2 regions of the Halobacillus sp. ABH2_015 genome follow, and region 1 is predicted to be linked to the other one. Evidence: predicted binding sites of a transcription regulator. Region 1 holds the regulator's gene; the other holds the start of a gene.
The links. Region 1 encodes LexA, which represses DNA repair genes until DNA is damaged. Its sites were predicted from a motif close to CGAACATATGTTCG; they were not measured.
Positions count from the first base shown of each region.

Region 2: a site for LexA is predicted at 2,456-2,469, ahead of ACXAD6_RS04510 (YhjD family protein). Genes of this name have one in related genera too.

Region 1 is NZ_JBSWUG010000002.1:1,675,559-1,680,703, forward strand. Features, by position in the region: gene glnA (type I glutamate--ammonia ligase) at 1-978, shown strand, start outside; gene ACXAD6_RS08895 (N-acetylmuramoyl-L-alanine amidase) at 1,211-2,311, shown strand; gene ACXAD6_RS08900 (hypothetical protein) at 2,399-2,629, shown strand; gene lexA (transcriptional repressor LexA) at 2,695-3,318, opposite strand; gene ACXAD6_RS08910 (YneB family resolvase-like protein) at 3,625-4,275, shown strand; gene ACXAD6_RS08915 (DUF896 domain-containing protein) at 4,377-4,610, shown strand; gene tkt (transketolase) at 4,782-5,145, shown strand, end outside.
Region 2 is NZ_JBSWUG010000002.1:879,333-884,477, forward strand. Features, by position in the region: gene ACXAD6_RS04495 (hypothetical protein) at 1-512, shown strand, start outside; gene ACXAD6_RS04500 (DUF3939 domain-containing protein) at 820-1,284, opposite strand; gene ACXAD6_RS04505 (competence protein ComK) at 1,573-2,100, shown strand; gene ACXAD6_RS04510 (YhjD family protein) at 2,021-2,437, opposite strand; gene ACXAD6_RS04515 (TVP38/TMEM64 family protein) at 2,648-3,295, shown strand; gene lepB (signal peptidase I) at 3,350-3,889, shown strand; gene addB (helicase-exonuclease AddAB subunit AddB) at 4,306-5,145, shown strand, end outside.

The DNA.
Region 1 (5,145 bases):
GAGAAACTCGGATTCTCTGCCTTTAATATCGGTACAGAACCTGAATTTTTCTTGTTTAAATTAGACGAAAAAGGCGACCCATCCCTGGAGCTGAATGACCGTGGCGGTTATTTTGACCTCGCTCCTACCGATCTTGGGGAAAACTGCCGTCGTGATATTGTGCTGGAACTTGAGGAGATGGGCTTTGAAATCGAAGCCTCCCACCACGAGGTTGCCCCGGGTCAGCATGAAATTGATTTTAAATATGCAGATGCTGTGAAACACTGTGATGATATCCAGACCTTCAAGCTTGTTGTTAAAACAATCGCGCGTCAGCACGGTCTGCATGCAACCTTCATGCCGAAGCCTCTGTTTGGTGTGAACGGATCTGGTATGCATGCCAACATGTCCCTCTTTAAGAATGGGAACAATGCGTTCTTTGACGAAAGTGGAAAGGAACAGCTTTCCGATGTGGCTTATCAGTTCACAGCAGGCATTATTAAGCACGCAACAAACTTTACAGCGGTGACCAACCCGACTGTAAACTCCTATAAGCGTCTCGTGCCGGGATATGAAGCGCCATGCTACGTAGCCTGGTCCGGACAGAACCGCAGTCCGCTTGTTCGAGTACCGACGTCCCGTGGCATTAGCACACGTATTGAAGTGAGAAGTGTGGATCCAGCCGCCAACCCTTACATGGCAATGGCAGTCCTGCTTGCTGCGGGTCTTGATGGTGTGGAAAATGGACTTCAGGCTCCAGCACCAGTAGACCGCAACATTTACGTTATGGATAAAAAAGAACGTGAGGCTCACGGTGTCAAAGACCTTCCTGCAACATTATATGATGCATTGGAAGAGCTTCAGGAAGACCCGATCATGGTGGAAGCTCTCGGTGAGCACCTGTTCGAGCATTTCATTGAAGCGAAGGAAATCGAATGGGATATGTTCCGTACCCAGGTTCATCCTTGGGAGCGCGAGCAATATCTGCAGACCTATTAAATAGAAAGACAGAAGGCCCTGACTTACATAAGTCGGGGCTTTTTTATATTTTCCTCAGCATCTGCCGTTGGAATCACCCCGAATCCTGGGAGAAAATCTAACATGGTTCATCATTTTATAGGAAAGGCCGACACCAACGTTCTTATCCAAGCATACATTTGGAGTAGGATGATAGAAGAATGTCCTAGTAAACCCCCTTTTCCAGGAAGGAAGAGTGGAGAGAGGGATGTATATGGCAAGATTAATCAATCCAACAGGGAAATGGAATGGACGTACAGTAGCTTTGGATGATGGACATGGAATGGAAACTCCGGGAAAAAGAACGCCATACATTCAGGAATTAGGCAGACAAATCAAGGAGAACGAATTCAATCGTAAAGTTGTACAGTATTTATCGAACATTCTGCTGGATCATGGATTCCGCGTGCTTCTCGTAGCACCGACAGATGAAGACACACCATTATCCTACAGGACGAGAGCGGCCAATGAGAACAATGCGGATATTTATGTATCCGTTCACTACAATGCTTTTGATGGGTCCTTTGGCGGGGCAGATCCAAACGGAATCGAACTTTACGTCTATCCCGGATATTTGAACCGGTCCGCCGGGCGTCTTGCTTCATCACTTGCGAAATACTTACGCCAGGGCACCGATCAAAACTTCAGAGGGATTAAAGAAGCGAACTTCCACGTTCTACGTGAAACGGATATGCCGGCAGTGTTAACAGAGAACGGCTATATGGATAACAAGCGGGAAGCATTATTGATGATTGACGAACGCTTTCAAAAAGAAGTTGCAGAGGAGCACGCTCGGGGCATTTTAGAATACTTTGGAGTTCTGTTCAATGGCGGAATCGACTATCTTTCGCTTGGGGATACCGGCGCGGAAGTCAAGGAAATGCAGGAGAACTTATTAAAACTGGGTTATACCATGAATGGTTATGGAGCTGACGGCAGCTTCGGTCCTGCCACAGAAGCGGCAGTCAAGGCTTTTCAAAAAGACCAGAAGCTTGAAGTGGACGGCTTTTATGGACCGAAAACGAAAGCGGCTGTGCAGAAAGCCTTGGAAGACCTGGATAAAGGAGAAGAGGAAATGGAAAAATTGGCAGTTGTCATAAATTCTTTTGCGGATTTTCCTGCCGTTGAAGCGCTGGCAATCCGTAAAAATGCATTAATTGCACTTAGAGCCGTAGCAGAAAAACGTCAGGTGGCTGAACAAATTATTGTGGCTGGAGGAGGCACAGATGGGCTTAAGGGGAGTAATTTTATTGACTTGACGGGAAAAACCAGATTGGAAACCTCCCAAAACATTAAAAATTATTTAAGTAAATAAAAGAGCTGCAAAACATTCCAGTGTACATTTCCCTTGTTCCTGCATATAATAAATGTAGAACAAATGTTCGGTTAAGGGGTGTGCACAATGGAAACGATTTTCAAACAGTCTGTAGAAAATAAGAAGATCATCGATATGATCTATCTATCTAAGGGGAAACATTGGTCTCAGCGTTCTGTAAGAGTGATTAAAAACCATCCTGATGCCATCCTTGCTTATTGTCTGCAGAAGAAGAGCGTCCGCACATTTTTGAAGAAGAATATTTATTCTGCTGATTTCCGGAGACGGAATAAAAGAAATCGTACGGGGGCTTCTTAACGTTCATATTCTCATGTTCAATACAAAAAACGGCGGGATTGCTCCCGCCGTTTTTTGTATGTGTATTAATGAACGGTACGGTATAAGCCGACGACTCTTCCGAGAATGGATACATCATTTAAAATGATCGGTTCCATCGTGGCATTTTCAGGCTGAAGACGGATGTGATTCTTCTCTTTAAAGAATCGTTTGACAGTAGCCTCTTCCTCTTCCGTCATAGCCACAACTATATCCCCGTTCTGGGCAGTCTGCTGCTGTCTGACAATGACCATGTCCCCGTCAAGAATGCCTGCCTCAATCATACTTTCTCCTTGAACGATAAGGACGAACGTATTGTCTTCCGATCCTGCAAGCGTATCCGGGAGGGGAACATATTCTTCAATGTTCTCTACCGCCGTAATCGGTGAACCAGCCGTAACTTTACCGATGACAGGGGCATAAGTGGCTTCCCCGCGGGGGATACTGTGGTCTTCTTCCAGATCAATCACTTCGATGGCCCTTGGTTTCGTAGGATCCCTGCGGATATATCCCTTTTTCTCAAGACGGGATAAATGACCGTGGACGGTTGAACTGGAGGCCAGCCCTACAGACTGACCGATCTCCCTTACAGATGGGGGATATCCTTTTAGTAGAACCTGTTCTTTTATGAAATCTAGTATTTCCTGCTGCCGCTTTGAAAGTTTGCTCATAGATTAGCACCTCGTACATAGGATTATAGTAACCACATTGTACCATGCCATCCTCAAAAATACAAACAAGCGTTCGAAAAAAGTCGTTGACAAGAACATACATTCGTCTATAATAGGTATTAGAAAATGCGAACAGAGGTTCTTAGGAACGTTCGTTCTTAAATGGAGGGTTAATTATGTTTAATAAACTATCAAAACTGGACTACACTTATATCGTTTTGTTTATTGTTAGTTTTGCTATTCTCTATTATTCTATGGTTACAAGCGGATAAACCTTGAAAACCAGTAGAAGCGGGGACATACATCATGAGAGTAATCCTATATTGTCGCGTAAGCACGGAAAAAGAGGCCCAGGTCAGCTCCTTGAAAAGACAGAAGGCAGAACTGTATGCCATGGCCGAACACCATGGAATGGAAGTGGCCGCCTGTATAGAGGAGCAGGCGAGCGGGTATGAGATTGAACGGGAAGGTGTTTTCCAGATGCTTGATGCTTTTTCCAATCACGAAGCAGAGGCTCTGTTGGTTCAGGATGAGACGAGGCTGGGCAGGGGAAATACAAAAATCGCTTTGTTCCATCAATTGAACCGGTTGAATGTTAAGGTTTATTCCTTAACCCATAACGGGGAACTGCATCTTTCCGAGTCAGACTCCATGGTTCTTCAGATTGTGGGCATCGTTGAGGAGTACCAGAGAAAAATTCATAATATGAAAATCAGGCGGGGGATGCAGAAAGCGGTCGCCGAAGGCTATGATCCATCTTCGAACCTGTCCAATCAGCATCTGGCAGCGGGGAGAGAGAGGAAGGAATTTCCGATCGAAGAGGTTGTCAGGCTCAGAGGGAGTGATTTGACGTTCAAGGACATTGCGGCAACACTAAGAGGGCTTGGGTATGATGTATCCAAGGCAACGGTTCACCGCCGCTATCAAGAGTACATATCACTTGAAAAAGAAGAATAGGCAGGTTACTATAGGAACATAAGGGAGACAAGAGTCTTAGGGCTGCTTGTCTTTTTCATGTTCTAAAGCTGATCCAGACTATAAAAAAAGGAGAAGGATCTATGTTATCTCAAGAAAAATTGGACCGTATAAACGAATTAGCCAATAAATCAAAGCAGCAGGAATTATCGGAAGAAGAGAAAAGCGAACAGAAGAACCTGCGTCAGGAATATTTACAAAGTGCCCGTAAATCATTCAAAAACCAGTTGAAAGGTGTCACGGTTATCGATCCTGCCGGGAATGATGTGACTCCTGCCAAACTGCGTCAAATGCAGGAAAACGAAAAGAAAAACTAAACGACTGAACCGATCCGCATCTTCTTTAAAAGGTGCGGATTTTTTTCGTTTAATTCTACAGAAACACGGGGAAATTAAGGAAGGGCGGAGGACAAAAGTTTGCACAACGCCTTGTTTCATTATAGGATAATACATGGTACATATACCTGTACAGAAAGGGGATTATTGGAAATGGCAAAAAGTCTTGAACAAACTTCAATTGATACCATTCGAACACTAACGATCGACGCAGTAGAAAAAGCAAGTTCCGGTCACCCGGGTATGCCTATGGGGGCTGCTCCAATGGCTTATAAACTCTGGACGGAATTTATGGATCATAATCCTAAAAATTCAAACTGGTTCGACCGCGACCGTTTCGTCCTCTCCGCAGGACATGGATCCATGCTTCTATACAGCCTTCTGCACCTTTCCGGCTATAACGTGACAATGGATGATCTAAAATCATTCCGTCAGTGGGATTCTAAAACTCCCGGACACCCGGAATATGGACATACAGACGGTGTGGAAGCAACAACCGGTCCTCTGGGACAGGGAC
Region 2 (5,145 bases), 800 kb from region 1:
GGCTGCTGGAAATTAGTGAGAAGCGCTCGCAGCTTCTTGCAGAGCGGACAGAAATTGAAGAAGCCCTGCAGGCAGGAAAGGAAGCGCACAAGGCTTTGGAGGCGGCTTCGGAGTTTTTGACGAAAGCGGAAAACTGGGGAATGGCCGATATGCTTGGCGGGGGTCTTCTCACCACAGCGGTGAAGCATTCCAGAATGGATGAGGCAGAAGAAGCTGTTCATATGGCCCAACAGCATTTGCGGAAGTTTGCAAATGAAATGGCGGACATCGGCGAATTCGCCGATGTGGACCTCCGAATCTCTGAAGGATGGACGATAGCTGATTACTTTCTGGATGGTTTGATTGTGGATTTATTTGTACAGAATAAGATCCAGCAGTCCCATGAAGAGGTACGCAGGATTCGAAAGCAGACACACGACTCTCTTGTTGATCTCGAGTCTCTGCAGCGGGATTATGAGAAGAAAGAGACGGTGTGGAAGGAAGAGCAGGACGAGCTGATCAAGTCCTCGTGAGGGAAGGTCAAATGTCATTTCTTAGTAAATACGCAAGGAGTTGCGGGAAACCGCAACTTTTTTTCGGTGATTATGAGCGGAAGATATATTACAATAAAAACAGATAAGCGGTGATGCTTATTGATCTCAAACCATTTGCGATTGGTTGTCGTAAATGGGTCAGTAACTTGTTACTGATGAGTGTAATGAAAAGAATCTTCCCTCTCAGAAGAACTTTTCAAACAATTTATTCCCTCACTCAAAAGTTAACCAGTCGTCTCTTTTGGCCAATGCTTCCTATGAAGCATTGGCATTTTTTTGTCTTTTATTATTCCGGCTTTTTATAGGTGATCATAAACTCCTCGTCTGTGAGATAAAAGTCGCGATTCGGGCGGCGCTGTAACAAATCATGTTTTTCCAGCTTATAATAATTTATCCGTTTAAAAGGGTCATGATCAATGACAGGAAGTTCCTGAGTCTGTTTCATGTATTGATCCACGGCATATTGAACGAGGTCCAGATCCTGAGCTAAGTCAAGGGCGTCTTCTTCGAACAGTTCATAAGTTTCTCTGGACATATAGTAGTTCTTCTCCGGAAGTCCCTCGAGATATGGCGCCAGCAGGTCATAGTCCAGTGTCAGGTCCTGATTGATGAGGACGCTCAAGGGAACATCTCCTGGTTTGTGATCAGCGAAGGCGTGAACGGCCTTGCGGACATCATGGATCGATAAGTCACGGACTTCCAATGTTTGTTTTCTGCCGGCTTGTGAAGGTTTCTTTTTACGTTTCCACATGAATAGTCTCCTTTCTTTGGAATGGAGGGAATGAGGTGCCTGTGATGAAAGGTCAGCCTGAACTTGAGGTGTTTACACTGCTCAATCCGGATTTCGGACAGAAGGGGGAAGAAAAGAAAGACGCTTACCCCGAAGGCAGCGGCTGTTAACTGTAGTATAGCAGATATGGATATTTTTTTGAGAATGTTTAGACTTTTTTCTTAGTTTTTGGTAAATTGAAGAAGAAAAGCGGTAAGATCGACCTGCAGGGAGAGTTACCGCTGTCTAAATGAGAAAGGGTGTTTGTGGATGACGCATGTGCAGAAGAAAGAATATGAAATCAACCCGAAGACGATGGCGCTGGTTGCTGTCCAGCAGGATAATGGACAAGTCTTTACTGAAGTTGTGGAGCGGGAAGAGCGCTTTTATGTGCACGCGGCTCCCAGTACGATCGTGGATGATTCCTGCCGCTATTTCGCCAGCAGTCTGGACGGGCGCATGGCCGGGACGAAACAACTGACAAGCTACACACATAAACCTCCGATTGTCATCTCCGAAGCGATGGGTATTTATTTCTTCCCTATTATTTCCCCGAAACGAAAAGAATGCTCCTGGGTCGCCCACAAATATATCCGGACCTTTAACGGTGAGCGAGATAAAACGACGACGGTCCATTTCGGACAGGGCACATCCGTCAATTTTCCTGTTTCTGACGGGATGTTTGCCAACCAGGTACAGCGCACGGCTCATCTGCGCGTTATTCTCGAAGACCGTTTTCGTGATGGGCCGGCTGCCTCTGAGCGACGGGCGGACCGGATTGCTGAGACCTTTTCATAAGCTCAAATAGAATGTTTTCCACCTTTTTGCGGATGGCCGGGTTGAAGTAGTTCCGCTTTTCCTCATAGCCGTGGGCAAGGAATAGAAAAGACGTGAAGGAATCATTGCGTCCGGACTCCACAACCTGGATCTTCATGGCATCCATCTGTTTTCTCAGCTCTTTTCTTTCCTGGCGCGCTTCCAGCTCCATTTTACCGAGCAGCTCCATGTACGGCTCCTTTATTTTGAATTTCCCCTGTTCCACGTGTTTCCGATCCTGCCTGATGACTGTAACCGCCATAGATAAAAACAAGTAGCGGGAAGCGAGATCCAATTCTTTCTGTTTTAAGTACCTCATGTCATTCCCCTCCGAATACGAACAAACGTTCTTGTTCTGTATTATACCACGCAGACATCCTTTTTATGCAACCTGTTTTTTGAAGAGGTTAAAAGTGGCAGCGGGAGAAAGAAACGGAAATCTTGATTAAACAGACTGGGCAGAGGGGATACCTATCCTATAAAATAAAAAGAAAACCCCTCTTCATAGGTGTACATAAGGAGCTTCATCATGGATGCTGTATTTGAAAAAATCAATCAATGGCGGCATTTAGCTGAGAACGATCAGCTGTTTGATTATATCATCCGCCAGCTGGAGGAGCTGGATCGCCTCGGTCCGCTTCCCGGCATTCTTCTTCCCCTGCTGGAAGCTTTTCTTCCTGTTCTCCCCTTAGTGGCCTTTGTGCTGGCCAATTCGGTGGTGTACGGGCTGTTCCGCGGATTTTTATATTCCTGGATCGGCTCGGTGATCGGTGCGGTCAGTGTTTTTCTTATCATCCGCAGGCTCGGGGATAAAAAGCCGTTCCGCGCCATTACAGAACAGAAGCAGGTGAAACGGGTCGTCGTATGGGTGGAGGAACACGGTTTCGGGCCTTTGTTTCTGCTGATGTGCTTTCCCTTTTCGCCTTCCGCCGTCATCAATGTCGTTTCCGGTTTGTCCAAAGTCAGCCGGCAGCAGTTTATTCTTGCTGTTCTATTAGGAAAATCGGTGATGATCTTCACCATCTCCTATGTCGGCTCAAGCATTGCCTCATTCGCCCAGAATCCGGTGAAATCGATTGTCGTCGGTATTTGTATTCTTCTATTCTGGATTCTCGGAAAATATCTGGAGGGGCGGATTCAAAGGAAGGCGGAGCGGAAAGTGCGCCGCGACGATTAAGTTCGTTCCATTGCGGGTAAAATGTGGATAGACCAACACATGGAGGAGCAGACCATGAAAAAATACCTGAAATGGATACGGACTGTCCTGCTTGCCCTTCTGCTGGCGTTTGTTTTCCGTTCCTACTTATTTGCGAGTTATGTCGTCGATGGGGAGTCTATGGAGCCCACCCTGTATGACGGCAATCTTTTGATGGTGAACAAAGCGGTGTATGACTGGAGCGAAATAGACAGGCAGCAGGTCATTGTGTTCCATGCTAATGAAGATGAAGACTATGTCAAACGGGTCATCGGCATTCCTGGTGATGAAATAGAGTTTAAGAATGACCAGCTTTACGTGAACGGTGTCCTTATGGATGAAAGCTACCTTGATGATCTTCGTCCCAGTGACGGCCTTCCTTTTACGGAGGATTTTACACTGGAGGAAGTGACAGGGTCCACAACGGTACCGGAGGGGCAGTTGTTCGTCATGGGGGATAACCGCAGAGACAGTCTGGACAGCCGCTACTTTGGTTTTGTTTCGGAAGAGACGGTTGTCGGGAAAGTGGATGTCCGCTACTGGCCGTTCAGTCAGGCTGGAATACAGTTTAAATAGCCGGGAAACGGCTGCAGCGAACTTGGGCAGGAAGATCATCTGTCTGCCCTGTTCCTGTATACGTCCCTGCAGAACCTTCCACATGCCTTTGCGCAATGGGGGGCTCAACAAAGGGGATCATCTGTATAACAGATGATCCCCTTTTTATTTTTCAACAGGGGGAAAACACAGGTGGAGGAGAATCCGTTTCGATCCTGAAAGGAATCAGCCCTTCCGCTCCTGTGGGAAAAGCCCGGCAGGATGATCTTCCCAGAGGAGACTTGGACGTTCGAAGAGGGTCTGTGCTCCTGAAAGCACTGAAGCAACAAAGACTTTCTATACAAGCTCTTCCTTTTTGCAGAGTCGCGGGATTCTTCATTTGGTGGGGAAAAGTGATAAAATAGAAGCAGTATGGAAGAAAGAAGGGAGCGGAAAAGATGGGTCTGCGTTTTTTAATCGGCCGATCGGGAGCGGGAAAAAGTACGCGCTGCCTCGATGAAATCGAGCAGCGTCTGCAGGAAGCCCCGCGCGGTCCGGCCATTGTCTATATTGTGCCTGATCAAATGACGTTCCAGCAGGAATACGGGCTGCTGAAACGCGAAGGCATGCAGGGATCGATCAGAGCCCAGGTCTTCAGCTTTTCACGCCTCGCCTGGCGTGTGCTTCAGGAGACGGGCGGGGGAACGAGGAAGTTTATCAGTTCAACAGGCGTTCAGATGATGCTGAGGAAAATTGTAGAAGAGCGCACATCCGACTGGCGCGTCTTCCAGAAGGCTGTGGAGAAGCAGGGGTTCATTGCTCAGCTGGAAGGAATCATCACCGAATTCAAACGGTACCGGATTACACCTGATGATCTTCGTTCCCAGATGGATGCGTTGGAGCAGTTCGTTCATTCCACCAGTCAGGAAGAAGGACTGAAGGAAAAGCTGGACGATCTTTTCTATATTTACGATAAACTTGTAGATGCTCTAAGAGAGCAGTACATAGACGGAGAGGATCAGCTTCAGCTTCTATCTGAAAAAATCGGGGAAGCCGGTTATTTAGAAGATGCGGACGTCTATATTGACGGTTTTCACAGCTTCACCCCGCAGGAATACGGGGTCATCGAAGCGTTATTGAAAAAGGTGAAGAACGTCCACGTCACTCTTACGACCGAGAACCCGGAAGAGACAGGGAATTCAGAGCTGGATTTGTTTTATGAGACGAAACAGACCTACCTTGACCTGAAAAGGACGGCCGAGGAGGCGGGCACGACAGTTGATGACGTGGAAGTGCTT